Regions from separate parts of the Arthrobacter sp. GW822-FHT05G07 genome, predicted to be linked through region 2. Evidence: predicted binding sites of a transcription regulator. Region 2 holds the regulator's gene; the other holds the start of a gene.
What was found. The regulator LexA, encoded in region 2, represses DNA repair genes until DNA is damaged. The targets are predictions, from matches to a motif close to TCGAACANNTGTTCGA.
Positions count from the first base shown of each region.

Region 1 (5,188 bases), on a different contig from region 2:
CGCGTGCTGCCGATGGAAGCTTGTGGCTTTACCCGGGCAACGGCGCGGGTGGATTCCAGCCGTGGCGGCAGATCGGCACCGGTTGGAACATCTTCAATTCAGTGATGCAGGGCGGTGACTTCAACGGTGATGGCCGGGAGGACATCCTGGCCCGCGGAAGCGATGGCTCACTCTGGCTCTACCCGGGCAACGGCAGCGGCGGCTTCCTGGCGCGGGTGGCTTTGGGGGCTGGATGGAACATGTTCACTACCTTCGCCGCCCTGGGCAATGGTTTTACTGGGACGGGCAATCCTTCCGTAGTTGGCGTGGCCGGCGACGGGACCCTGTTCCTTTACACCGGCACTGGTCAGGGGGCGTTCCAAACGGTGGTGCTGGACCCGCGGTAGCTTCCGGGGATTGCGCTCCTTCCCGCTTACCTCCCTCCGCGCCATGGTTCGGACATCGGAAAGCCCGGAATGTCAGGGGACATTCCGGGCTTTCCTGTTGCTGGCGCCCACTAAGTGGGCAGGAACGCTGCGGCTACTTGTGCAGGCCGAGTTGGGTGGTGGGGGTCTTGGCCGATTCGCGGGCGGTCATGGCCGAGACAGCTGCGATCACGCAGATCACCGCGGTGAAGATGGAGATCTGGACCCATCCGCCGGGCTTGGTGCCACCCAGGGCAGTGACGATTGCCGGGGCGAAACCTGCCATGAGGAAGCCCAACTGCGTGCCGATGGCCAGGCCGGAGAAGCGGACCTTGGTGCTGAACATTTCGCCGTAGAAGGAGGGCCACACTGCGTTTGCTGCGGCGTATCCGAACGAGAAGAACACCACGGAGACCAGGAACATCAGCGGCACGTTGCCGCCTTCGAGGGTCAGCAGGAACACCGGCGTCATGATGGCGCTGGACAAAGCTCCGTAGATGAAGACGGGCTTGCGGCCGATCTTGTCCGAGAGCATGCCGAACAGCGGCTGGGTTCCCAGGGCTACGACGTTGGCCGCCACCACCAGCCACAGCGTGATGGTGCTGTTGACGCCTGCAACATCTTGGGCGTACTTGATGGCCAACGTTCCAAAGACCGTGCTCACGGCGGCGATGAAGGCACAGCAGACTACGCGGAGAACATCGCGCCAGTGCAGCCTCAGGAGATCGGCAACGGGGAGCTTGGAGATTTCATTGTTCTTCTTGGCCTCCGCGAAGGCAGGCGGCTCGTGGAGGGTGCGGCGTATGAAGAAGGCAACCAATACCACCACTGCGCTGAGCCAGAACGGGATGCGCCAACCGATGCCGTACTTGATGTCGTCGGGCAGTGCCACCACCGGGATGAACACCAACGCAGCCAGGATCTGGCCGCCCTGGGTGCCGGTAAGGGTCCAGGAAGTGAAGAAGGAGCGGCGGTTGTCCGGGGCGTGCTCCAACGTCATTGAGGAGGCGCCGGCCTGCTCACCAGCGGCAGAAAGTCCCTGGCAGAGACGGGCGAATACCAGCAGGACGGGTGCCCACCAGCCGATGGTCTTGAAGTCCGGGAGGCAGCCGATCACGAACGTGGCGGCACCCATGAGGACCAGCGTGAACATGAGGACTTTTTGTCGGCCAATGCGGTCACCGAAGTGGCCCAGGATCACAGCGCCCACGGGGCGGGCAACGTAAGCGAAGCCGAAGGTCGCGAACGACATGATGGCTGCGTTGGCATCGGCAGACGGGAAGAACACATGCGGGAAGATCAGGGCTGCGGCCGAGCCGAAGATGAAGAAGTCGTAGTACTCAACGGCGCTGCCAAGGAAGCTGGCAAGCGCGGCTTTCTTGGGAGTTCCTGCGGTGGTTTCAGTGCCTGGCGTCGCTGACGGCATTGTTTGACTCATGAGGGGTTCCTTCTGTGACGACGATGTCGCGGATCTTGCTTCGGTGGGAAGACCAGAGCGAGGTGCGGCCGGATCATCCCGAAAGTAACCACATGGTGAGAGCTACTTGTGCAATACAGCAATAGTGGCTGTGAGTGGGGTCACTTGTCAAGAGAAGTCCCCACCATCTAGAAATAGCTCTCACTATGTGAGAGCATCGAGGTATGAGTGTGAAAGAGGACACAAAGACCGACATGGTCGGCAAGGCCCTGAGCCTGCTGGTACTTCTGGGCAATGAGCCGCGTGGCGCAAGTGCGGCCGATCTGGCCAGGAGTGCCAGCCTTCCGTTCAGCACCACCTATCGCCTGCTGGGTTCGCTCACCCGTGACGGGTTCGTGGACTACGAGCCCGATGGGCGCCGTTATCATCTGGGATTGCGTGTCTTCCAGCTGGGTCAGCGCGTTTCCAACCACCACGGTTTTGCCGCGACAGCGCTGCCGGTCCTCCAGCGAGTCACCGAGCGCACCCATGAGGCCACCATCCTGTCCGTCCGCGACGGCAACCACCACCTCACCGTGAACAAGGTGGATGGCCCCAAGACCTTCCGCGTCACCAGCGACCCCGGGCACTTGGGCGCCTTGCACACCACTTCCGTGGGCAAGGCACTCGTCGCGTTCGAAGAAGAGGTCGAGCGGAAGCGACTCCTGGAAGAGCTTCCTCTGGATCCGTTGACCGAGCACTCGATCACCGACCGGGACAAGTTCCGGGCCGAAATCGAACAGGTGCGCCGCCAGGGATACGCCGTGATGGATGAAGAAAACGAGATCGGCATGCGCGCTGTTGCCGTCCCGGTCCTCAACTCCCAGGGTCACGCCTTCGCCTCACTCGCCGTCGCAGTGCCGGTCTTCCGCCTCACCATGGAGGAACTCATCGCGCACGTCCCCACCCTGCAGGAAGCCGCGGCTGAGCTCGCGGCCCGCCTGCCCCAGCGCTAACTCAACTGACTGGCATGAGTGGTTGTTTTCAGCGCTCAGAACAACCATAAATGCCAGCTAGTTGGGTGTGGATCGCCTTGATGTTCGCGATAAGAACAAGCGTGCGGAATATGAACACTTGTAGTAATCTAAATAACACCCGGTCAGGCGGCGCCCCAGAAAAGCGCCAAACGCCCCGGGTGCTGAAGTCAAAGGAGCTTTAGGATGAGCAACCGAGCCGAGTCCGTTCTGGTGGGCCTCATAGGCGAAGGGGTCATGCCCTCGCTCACGCCGCCCATGCACGAACGCGAAGCCGATGTGCAGGGCCTTCGCTTGCTGTACCGCCCCCTCGACCTGCTGGAACTCGCATTGCCGGCCACCGCCGTCGGAGACCTCCTCACAGCGGCCCACCGCATGGGCTTCAACGGCCTGAACATCACGCATCCTTGCAAGCAGCTGGTGCTTGAACACCTTGACGAAATTTCCGACGACGCCCGTCGCCTGGGTGCCGTCAATACGGTCCTGATTCAGGACGGTCGGTTTACCGGCCACAACACGGATTTCTCGGGCTTCGGCTCCGCGCTCGCCGACGGTCTCCCGAATGCCAAGCTGGACCGCGTTGTCCAGCTCGGTGCGGGCGGTGCAGGTTCCGCCGTCGCCTATGCCCTCCTCAAAGCCGGCGTCAGCACGTTGAACCTCGTGGACATGGACCCGGCACGGGCTGCGGAACGGGCCGCTGAACTTGGCGGCCTCTTCCCGCAGGCCACAGTCACCGCGCACGCCCCCGCAGAACTCGGCGACATCATGCCCCTTGCCGACGGTCTGGTGCACTGCACCCCGATCGGCATGGCCGCCCACCCGGGACTGCCCCTCGACATCGAACTTCTGGAGCCACGCCAGTGGGTGGCTGACATTGTCTACCGCCCGATTGAGACGCAACTCGTCCGCGAAGCGCGGGCAAAGGGCTGCGACGTCCTCGACGGCGGCCGGATGGCAGTCGGTCAGGCGGCTGACGCTTTCCACCTCATCACAGGCCGCGAGGCCGACCGCGAGCGGATGCGGGCACACTTCCTGGAACTCATCGCAGTGGAGGACGCCGCGGCTTCGCTGACCCCCGAGCTGACGAAGGCAGGCCACTGATGCGCACCGGAATCGCCACAGTCTGCCTGTCCGGCACGCTGAAGGAGAAGATGCAGGCCTGCGCCATCGCGGGTTTCGATGGCATCGAGATCTTTGAACAGGACCTCGTCACTTCACCGCACAGCCCGGAAGAAGTCCGGAAAATGGCTGCCGACCTTGGCCTGGGCCTTGATCTCTACCAGCCGTTCCGCGATTTCGACGGCGTGACCCCGGAGCTGCTCAAGGCTAACCTCCGCCGGGCCGAGGCCAAGTTCAACCTCATGGAACGTCTGGGCATGGACACCATCCTGGTCTGCTCCAACGTGGCCACCGCAACCATCGACGACGACGAACTCCGCGCCTCCCAGCTGGCAGAACTTGCAGAACTGGCCGGGGATCACGGCGTCAAGGTTGCCTACGAGGCCTTGGCTTGGGGCAAGTACGTCAACGACTACGAGCATGCGTACCGCCTGGTGGAGATGGTGGACCACCCCAACCTCGGCACCTGCCTGGACTCGTTCCACATCCTTTCCCGCGACTGGGACACCGCGCCGATCGAGCAAATCAACGCTGAGAAAATCTTCTTCGTCCAGGTTGCCGACGCCCCGAAGCTCTCCATGGACGTGCTGTCCTGGAGCCGCCACTACCGGGTTTTCCCGGGTGAGGGACAGTTCGAGCTCGCCAAGTTCATGGGACACGTTGTCCGTGCCGGATACACGGGCCCGGTCTCCCTTGAGGTCTTCAACGACGTCTTCCGCCAGTCGGACACCGAACGGACCGCCGTGGATGCCATGCGCTCCCTGATCTGGTTGGAGGAGCAGAGCGCCAAGTGGCTCGCCAGCACCGCTGCGGAAACAGGAACTGAGACCGCCGGGGGCAACGGCAGTGCGTCCCGCCGTCGTTATCCCATGGAACTGGCCACGCTGCCCAAGGTGAACGAGCCCGCCGGCTTCAACTTCGCCGAGGTCAAAGCGGACGACACCGCGCAGCTGGAGAAGCTCCTGGGCCAGCTCGGCTTCGAGTTCGAAGGCCGCCACCGCACCAAGGACGTCCAGCTCTGGACCATGGGCCAGGCCCGCGTGATCATCAACGAGCAAGCAGCCTCGCACTCGGAACCGGCTATCGCCGCTTTGGGGTTCGACGTCGACTCTCCGGTGATTGCCTCCGCTCGGGCCCAGCAACTCAAGGCGCCAGTGGTTGCTCGCAAGGTCCAAGCCGACGAGGAAGTCTTCCAAGGCATCTCCGCCCCGGACTCCACCGAGATTTTCCTGTGC
Region 1 is NZ_JBXALT010000006.1:324,843-330,030, forward strand. Features, by position in the region: gene AC1RJY_RS12605 (FG-GAP-like repeat-containing protein) at 1-386, shown strand, start outside; gene AC1RJY_RS12610 (MFS transporter) at 520-1,842, opposite strand; gene AC1RJY_RS12615 (IclR family transcriptional regulator) at 2,046-2,816, shown strand; gene AC1RJY_RS12620 (shikimate dehydrogenase) at 3,021-3,935, shown strand; gene AC1RJY_RS12625 (bifunctional sugar phosphate isomerase/epimerase/4-hydroxyphenylpyruvate dioxygenase family protein) at 3,935-5,188, shown strand, end outside.
Region 1: AC1RJY_RS12620 (shikimate dehydrogenase) is a predicted target of LexA. The motif match lies at 2,908-2,923, and genes of this name have one in related genera.

Region 2 (5,188 bases):
GGCAGGAGCTCAACCTTGCCGGGCCACTCGGCCATGCCTTCGGATTCGGTGCCATGCTCAACACCGGCTTCGAAAAGGACCTGCAAGCCGACGCAGATGGCCAGCACAGGGCGGCCACCGGCAACCCGGCGCCCGATCATGCGGATGCCGTCAACGGACTTAAGTTCCTTCATCACTGTCTCGAAGGCACCAACCCCGGGAACCACCAGACCATCAGCGTTGAGCACGTCCTCAGGCTTGGAGCTCAACACCACATGGGCGCCCGCGCGTTCAAGCGCACGGACAGCGGACCGAACGTTGCCCGATCCATAGTCCAATACGGTGACGGTGGGCTTGCCTTCCGGCGACTCCGGCTTCACGGACGCAATGGCATCCGCCACTGCCCCATCCTTCAAAACCTGGCCGCTCATAGTGCGCCCTTGGTGGACGGAATGCCCTCCACTCGGGGATCGGACTCCACGGCCGCACGCAGCGCGCGCGCAAAGGCCTTGAACTGGGCCTCTACAATGTGGTGCGGGTCCCGTCCGGCAAGGACGTTCATGTGCAGGCAGATGCCGGCGTGCAGCGTGATGGCCTCAAAAACGTGACGGGTCAGCGATCCCGTGAAGTGCCCGCCGATCAGGTGATACTCCTGTCCGGCCGGCTCACCGCCGTGGACCAGGTAGGGACGTCCGGAAACATCAACGACGGCGTGAGCCAAGGCTTCGTCCAAGGGAACCGTTGCTTCACCAAAGCGACGAATACCGGCTTTGTTGCCCAAGGCCTGGCGAAGGACCTCCCCGAAGGTGATGGCGACATCTTCCACCGTGTGGTGCGCATCAATGTGGGTATCGCCGGTTGCCTTGACGGTCATGTCAATCAGGGAATGCTTGCACAGTGCCGTCAGCATGTGGTCATAGAACGGTACCGAGGTACTGATGTCGGAGACACCGGAACCGTCCAGGTTGATCTCCACCAGGACGGAAGACTCGCTGGTGGTGCGCTCCATGCGCGCAGTGCGGGCAGCGGTCGGCGTGGCGCCGGTTTCGCTCATTGGGACGTCCTTATACACGGAGGGTGGGTTGGGTCTATGGACAAGTTTAGGCGCGGTGTGGCGCTGTGCCGTCCAGCAATGCTTCCAAAGCCTCCAGGAAAGCTGTGGTTTCCGGCTCGGTTCCGGCAGTGACGCGCAAGTGTCCGGGGATGCCGACATCGCGAATCAGCACGCCGGCATCCAGCAGGCCCTGCCAGATGGTGTGCGGATCCTCCAGTCCTCCAAAGAAGACGTAGTTGGAGTCTGATGCCGCAGGCTTGAGGCCCATGCGCAGCAACTCAGTAACGATGCGGTCGCGCTGAACCTTGATGTCCTCAACATCGGCCATAAGGGCTTCGCGGTGATTGAGAGCTGCGAGGGCCGTTGCCTGCGTGACGGCAGAGAGGTGGTACGGGAGGCGGACCAGCCTGATGGCGTCCGTGACTTCCGGGGCAGCCGCCATGTATCCGAGCCTGGCGCCCGCCAAGGCGAATGCCTTGCTCATGGTGCGCGAGACGATCAGACGCTCGCGTCCGGGCAACAGGGTCAAGGCGCTCGGAGTATTGTCGTGCGCGAACTCGTGGTAAGCCTCATCCACGATCACAATGGCCTGGCTCGCTTCGCCGGCCTCATAGACGGCCTCGACGACGTCAAGGCTCAGGCCTGTACCCGTGGGGTTATTGGGTGAACACAGGAACACAATGTTGGCTCCCGTTTCCCGAACCTGGGCAGCGGCTGATTGGGCATCCAGCCCGTAGTCGTCGGCACGCACTCCGCGGACATACTCGGTGTCTGTGCCACTGGCAAGCAGGGGGTACATGGAGTACGTGGGAGGGAAGCCCAAGGCCTTGCGGCCGGGTCCGCCAAATGCCTGAAGGATCTGCTGCAGGACTTCATTGGATCCGTTGGCGGCCCAAATGTTGTCCGGAGAAAGTCCGTGGCCAAGGTACTCGGCCAAGGCTTCACGAAGTTCCGTGAACTCGCGGTCCGGATAGCGGTTCAGTCCTGTGGCCGCAGCGGCTACGGCCTCGGTGATGGCGGCTTGGACATCTGCGGGGACGCCATGAGTGTTCTCGTTGACATTGAGCAGAATGGGGACATCAAGCTGCGGTGCGCCGTAGGGGCTCAGTCCACGCAGGTTGGTCCGGAGGGGAAGTCGGTCAAGTCGCTCAAGCTGGTCACTCACCAACTTAGTTTAAGGGGCCTCCGGTACTGCCGACTAACTGTGACGCCCGACCACGGGTTCCCGCGGATGGGAACTGGCTCAGTTCGCCGGAACGAACAGCTGCTGGCCTGGCAGGATGCGACCGCCGCGGAGGTCGTTCAGCTGGATGATCTCGGCGATGACATCCCGAGGGTCCCGCTCGGGAGCGGCAGCGCCGGCGATGCCCCACAGGGACTGCCCCGGCTGAACCGTGACGGTGACGGCAACGGGCGGACGTAGTTGGGACTGCGAGTCCGAGGCCTTGGCTGGAGAGTTGATGAAACCGGCCAGGCTCAGCAGTGCCGCCACCAGCAGCATTGCCGGAATGCCGAAGAAAACAATCCGTCCCCGCCGAGTGAGACGCAGGCGAGCAGGTGCCTGGGTGGTGCGGAAATCAGCGAACGTAGTGATTGCGGACATGAGCTGAGCCCTTCTGAGCTATTGCCAAGCTCCGGGGTGCCCGGTGCTTGGCGGCCAATTCTTGGTGTTCCCTTCCTCTGGCTCCGGATATTCGAACGCTATGTTCGAACATCCGGCTTCAGCATCAGGTTTATAGAACACATATTCGAACCTTGCTATGACATTTTTAGCACTTATCAACGAACGGTGTCGAGACTCGCTAGAACAAATGTTTGATAAACGCCTGTGCCTGCCCTACGTTTGAGTGAAGAAACAGCACTGTTTCAGTGGAACAGGAGGGTCTGACATTTTTTGCAGACCCGACAACCCCGGGCACGGTTCGGGGCCGAAAGGAAAGGCATTGGCGAACATGGCAGCGAAAGCCACAGGCGGCGGGGCACCCCTGCGGAGCCAGCAGCCTCAAAAGAGTCCCAAGAGCCTGACTGTCCGGCAGAAGAAGATCCTGGAGACCATCCAACGGTCGGTCAATGACAACGGTTACCCGCCCAGCATGCGTGAGATCGGCGACACCGTGGGTCTGGCCAGTTTGTCGAGCGTCACTCATCAGTTGTCCCAATTGGAGAAGCTTGGTTATCTCCGCAGGGATCCCAAGCGTCCGCGCGCCATGGAAGTCCTGATGCCGCTGACCCTTGATGGTGGGGCGATTCCGGGAGTGGAAGCGCCCACCACCCTTCGCAGCGCGGGTGGCCTTGCCGTAACGGAACTCGCCAGCGCCAGCGATACCGCCATGGTTCCGCTGGTTGGCCGCATCGCTGCCGGTGGCCCAATCCTGGCTGACCAGACGGTGGAAGACGTACTTGCACTCCCCCGGCAACTTGTGGGGCACGGCGAATTGTTCATGCTGAAAGTGGCCGGCGACTCCATGATTGATGCCGCCATCTGTGACGGTGACTGGGTGGTGGTCCGCCGCCAGAACGACGCCATCAACGGCGACATCGTGGCCGCCCTGCTGGATGACGAAGCAACCGTGAAGACCTTCCGCCAGCGTGACGGCCATACGTGGCTGCTCCCCCAAAACACCCAGTACGAACCCATCCTCGGCGATCAGGCCACCATCATGGGCAAAGTAGTTTCGGTACTGCGCTCTCTCTAGACGCCGTTCCCCCTAGATGCAGCTCCATCTAGACGCCCCTTCCCGTGGACACCAGCAGGTGTCCACGCGAAGGTTGCGCTACGGGGCCTTAGCGGAGCCCAGACGCTCCAGAACGCCTCGGACCACTGATCGGTCCGTCGTTGCCCAGAAGGGCGGCAGGGCGGCACGCAGGAAGCCTCCGTAACGTTCCGTCGAAAGCCTCGAGTCGAGCACTGCCACTACCCCTTTGTCGCCCGTCGAGCGGATCAGGCGGCCAGCGCCCTGCGCCAGCCTGATGGCAGCGTGCGTTGCTGATACGGCCATGAAGCCATTCCCGCCTGATTGTGCCACTGCCCGGGAGCGGGCAGTCATGAGGGGATCATCGGGGCGCGGGAAGGGAATGCGGTCAATCACCACCAGACGGCATGAGCCCCCAGGAACGTCGACCCCCTGCCACAGTGACATTGTTCCAAAGAGGCAGGTGTCCGGCTCATCCGCGAATTGCTTTACGAGGGCCGCCATAGTTGATTCGCCCTGGCAGAGGATATCCACGTCCAGCCGGAGTCGCATGGCATCGGCTGCTTCCTCTGCCGCACGCCGTGAGGAGAACAGGCACAGAGCCCCGCCTCCGGAGGCCCGGATGAGGTCTTCCAATTCGTCCAGCGCCTCGGGCGAAGTTCCCCGACCGGGTTTGGGCAGGTGCTTAGCCACGTACAACACACCCTGCTTGGGGTAGTCAAAGGGCGATCCGACATCGATCCCTGTCCAACTCGGGGCACCGTCGCCAATCAGGCCGAGGCCGCCTGCTGCCGGCTCGAAGGCAGAGCCTATGGCCAGCGTGGCGGAAGTCAGCACCACGGTATGGCCGGCGAAGAGGCCCTCCCGAAGCCGTCCCGCGACACTGAGCGGGGCGATATTGATCAAAGCCGGGGCAGTCTCATCCGGTTGCGAATAGCCCTGCTGGGGGTCGAATGTGCTGTTCCGCGAGAACCAGACAACTTCCCGGTTCTCTTTGGCGGCCAGCATTCGCTCGCACAGTTCCAGGATGAGCATGAGCCGTGAGCGCGCGAGCTGGCGGCCGCCGTCCACTGCGCTTGACGAATCAGTCTTCGAATCCGAGAGCGCAGCGCGCGTGGCGTCCCGCAATTGGTCCAGGCAATCGAGCTGCTCGTCGTTGAGGCCACTGGGCAACAGCCCGTTGGATACGCCGGCGATGGCCATATCCAGCCGGTCCGCTGCAGCGTTGAGGGCGTCCACTGTTATGGCTGTGTGCTTGCGGGCACTGGATGCCGCAGCGTGGACCATCGCCACCGACAACTGCCCTGAAACGGCACCGGTCACGCGGTCCTGAAGCTCATGCGCCTCATCAACCACCACGACGTCGTACTCAGGCAGCACAGCGAGGCCTTCGAAGGCGCTGACGGCAAGCATGGCATGGTTGGTGACCACGACGTCGGCCTCCCCCGCCCTGGAGCGCGCC
Region 2 is NZ_JBXALT010000015.1:42,570-47,757, forward strand. Features, by position in the region: gene hisH (imidazole glycerol phosphate synthase subunit HisH) at 1-410, opposite strand, end outside; gene hisB (imidazoleglycerol-phosphate dehydratase HisB) at 407-1,033, opposite strand; gene AC1RJY_RS21905 (histidinol-phosphate transaminase) at 1,080-2,198, opposite strand; gene AC1RJY_RS21910 (LysM peptidoglycan-binding domain-containing protein) at 2,277-2,636, opposite strand; gene lexA (transcriptional repressor LexA) at 2,986-3,729, shown strand; gene AC1RJY_RS21920 (ATP-dependent DNA helicase) at 3,808-5,188, opposite strand, start outside.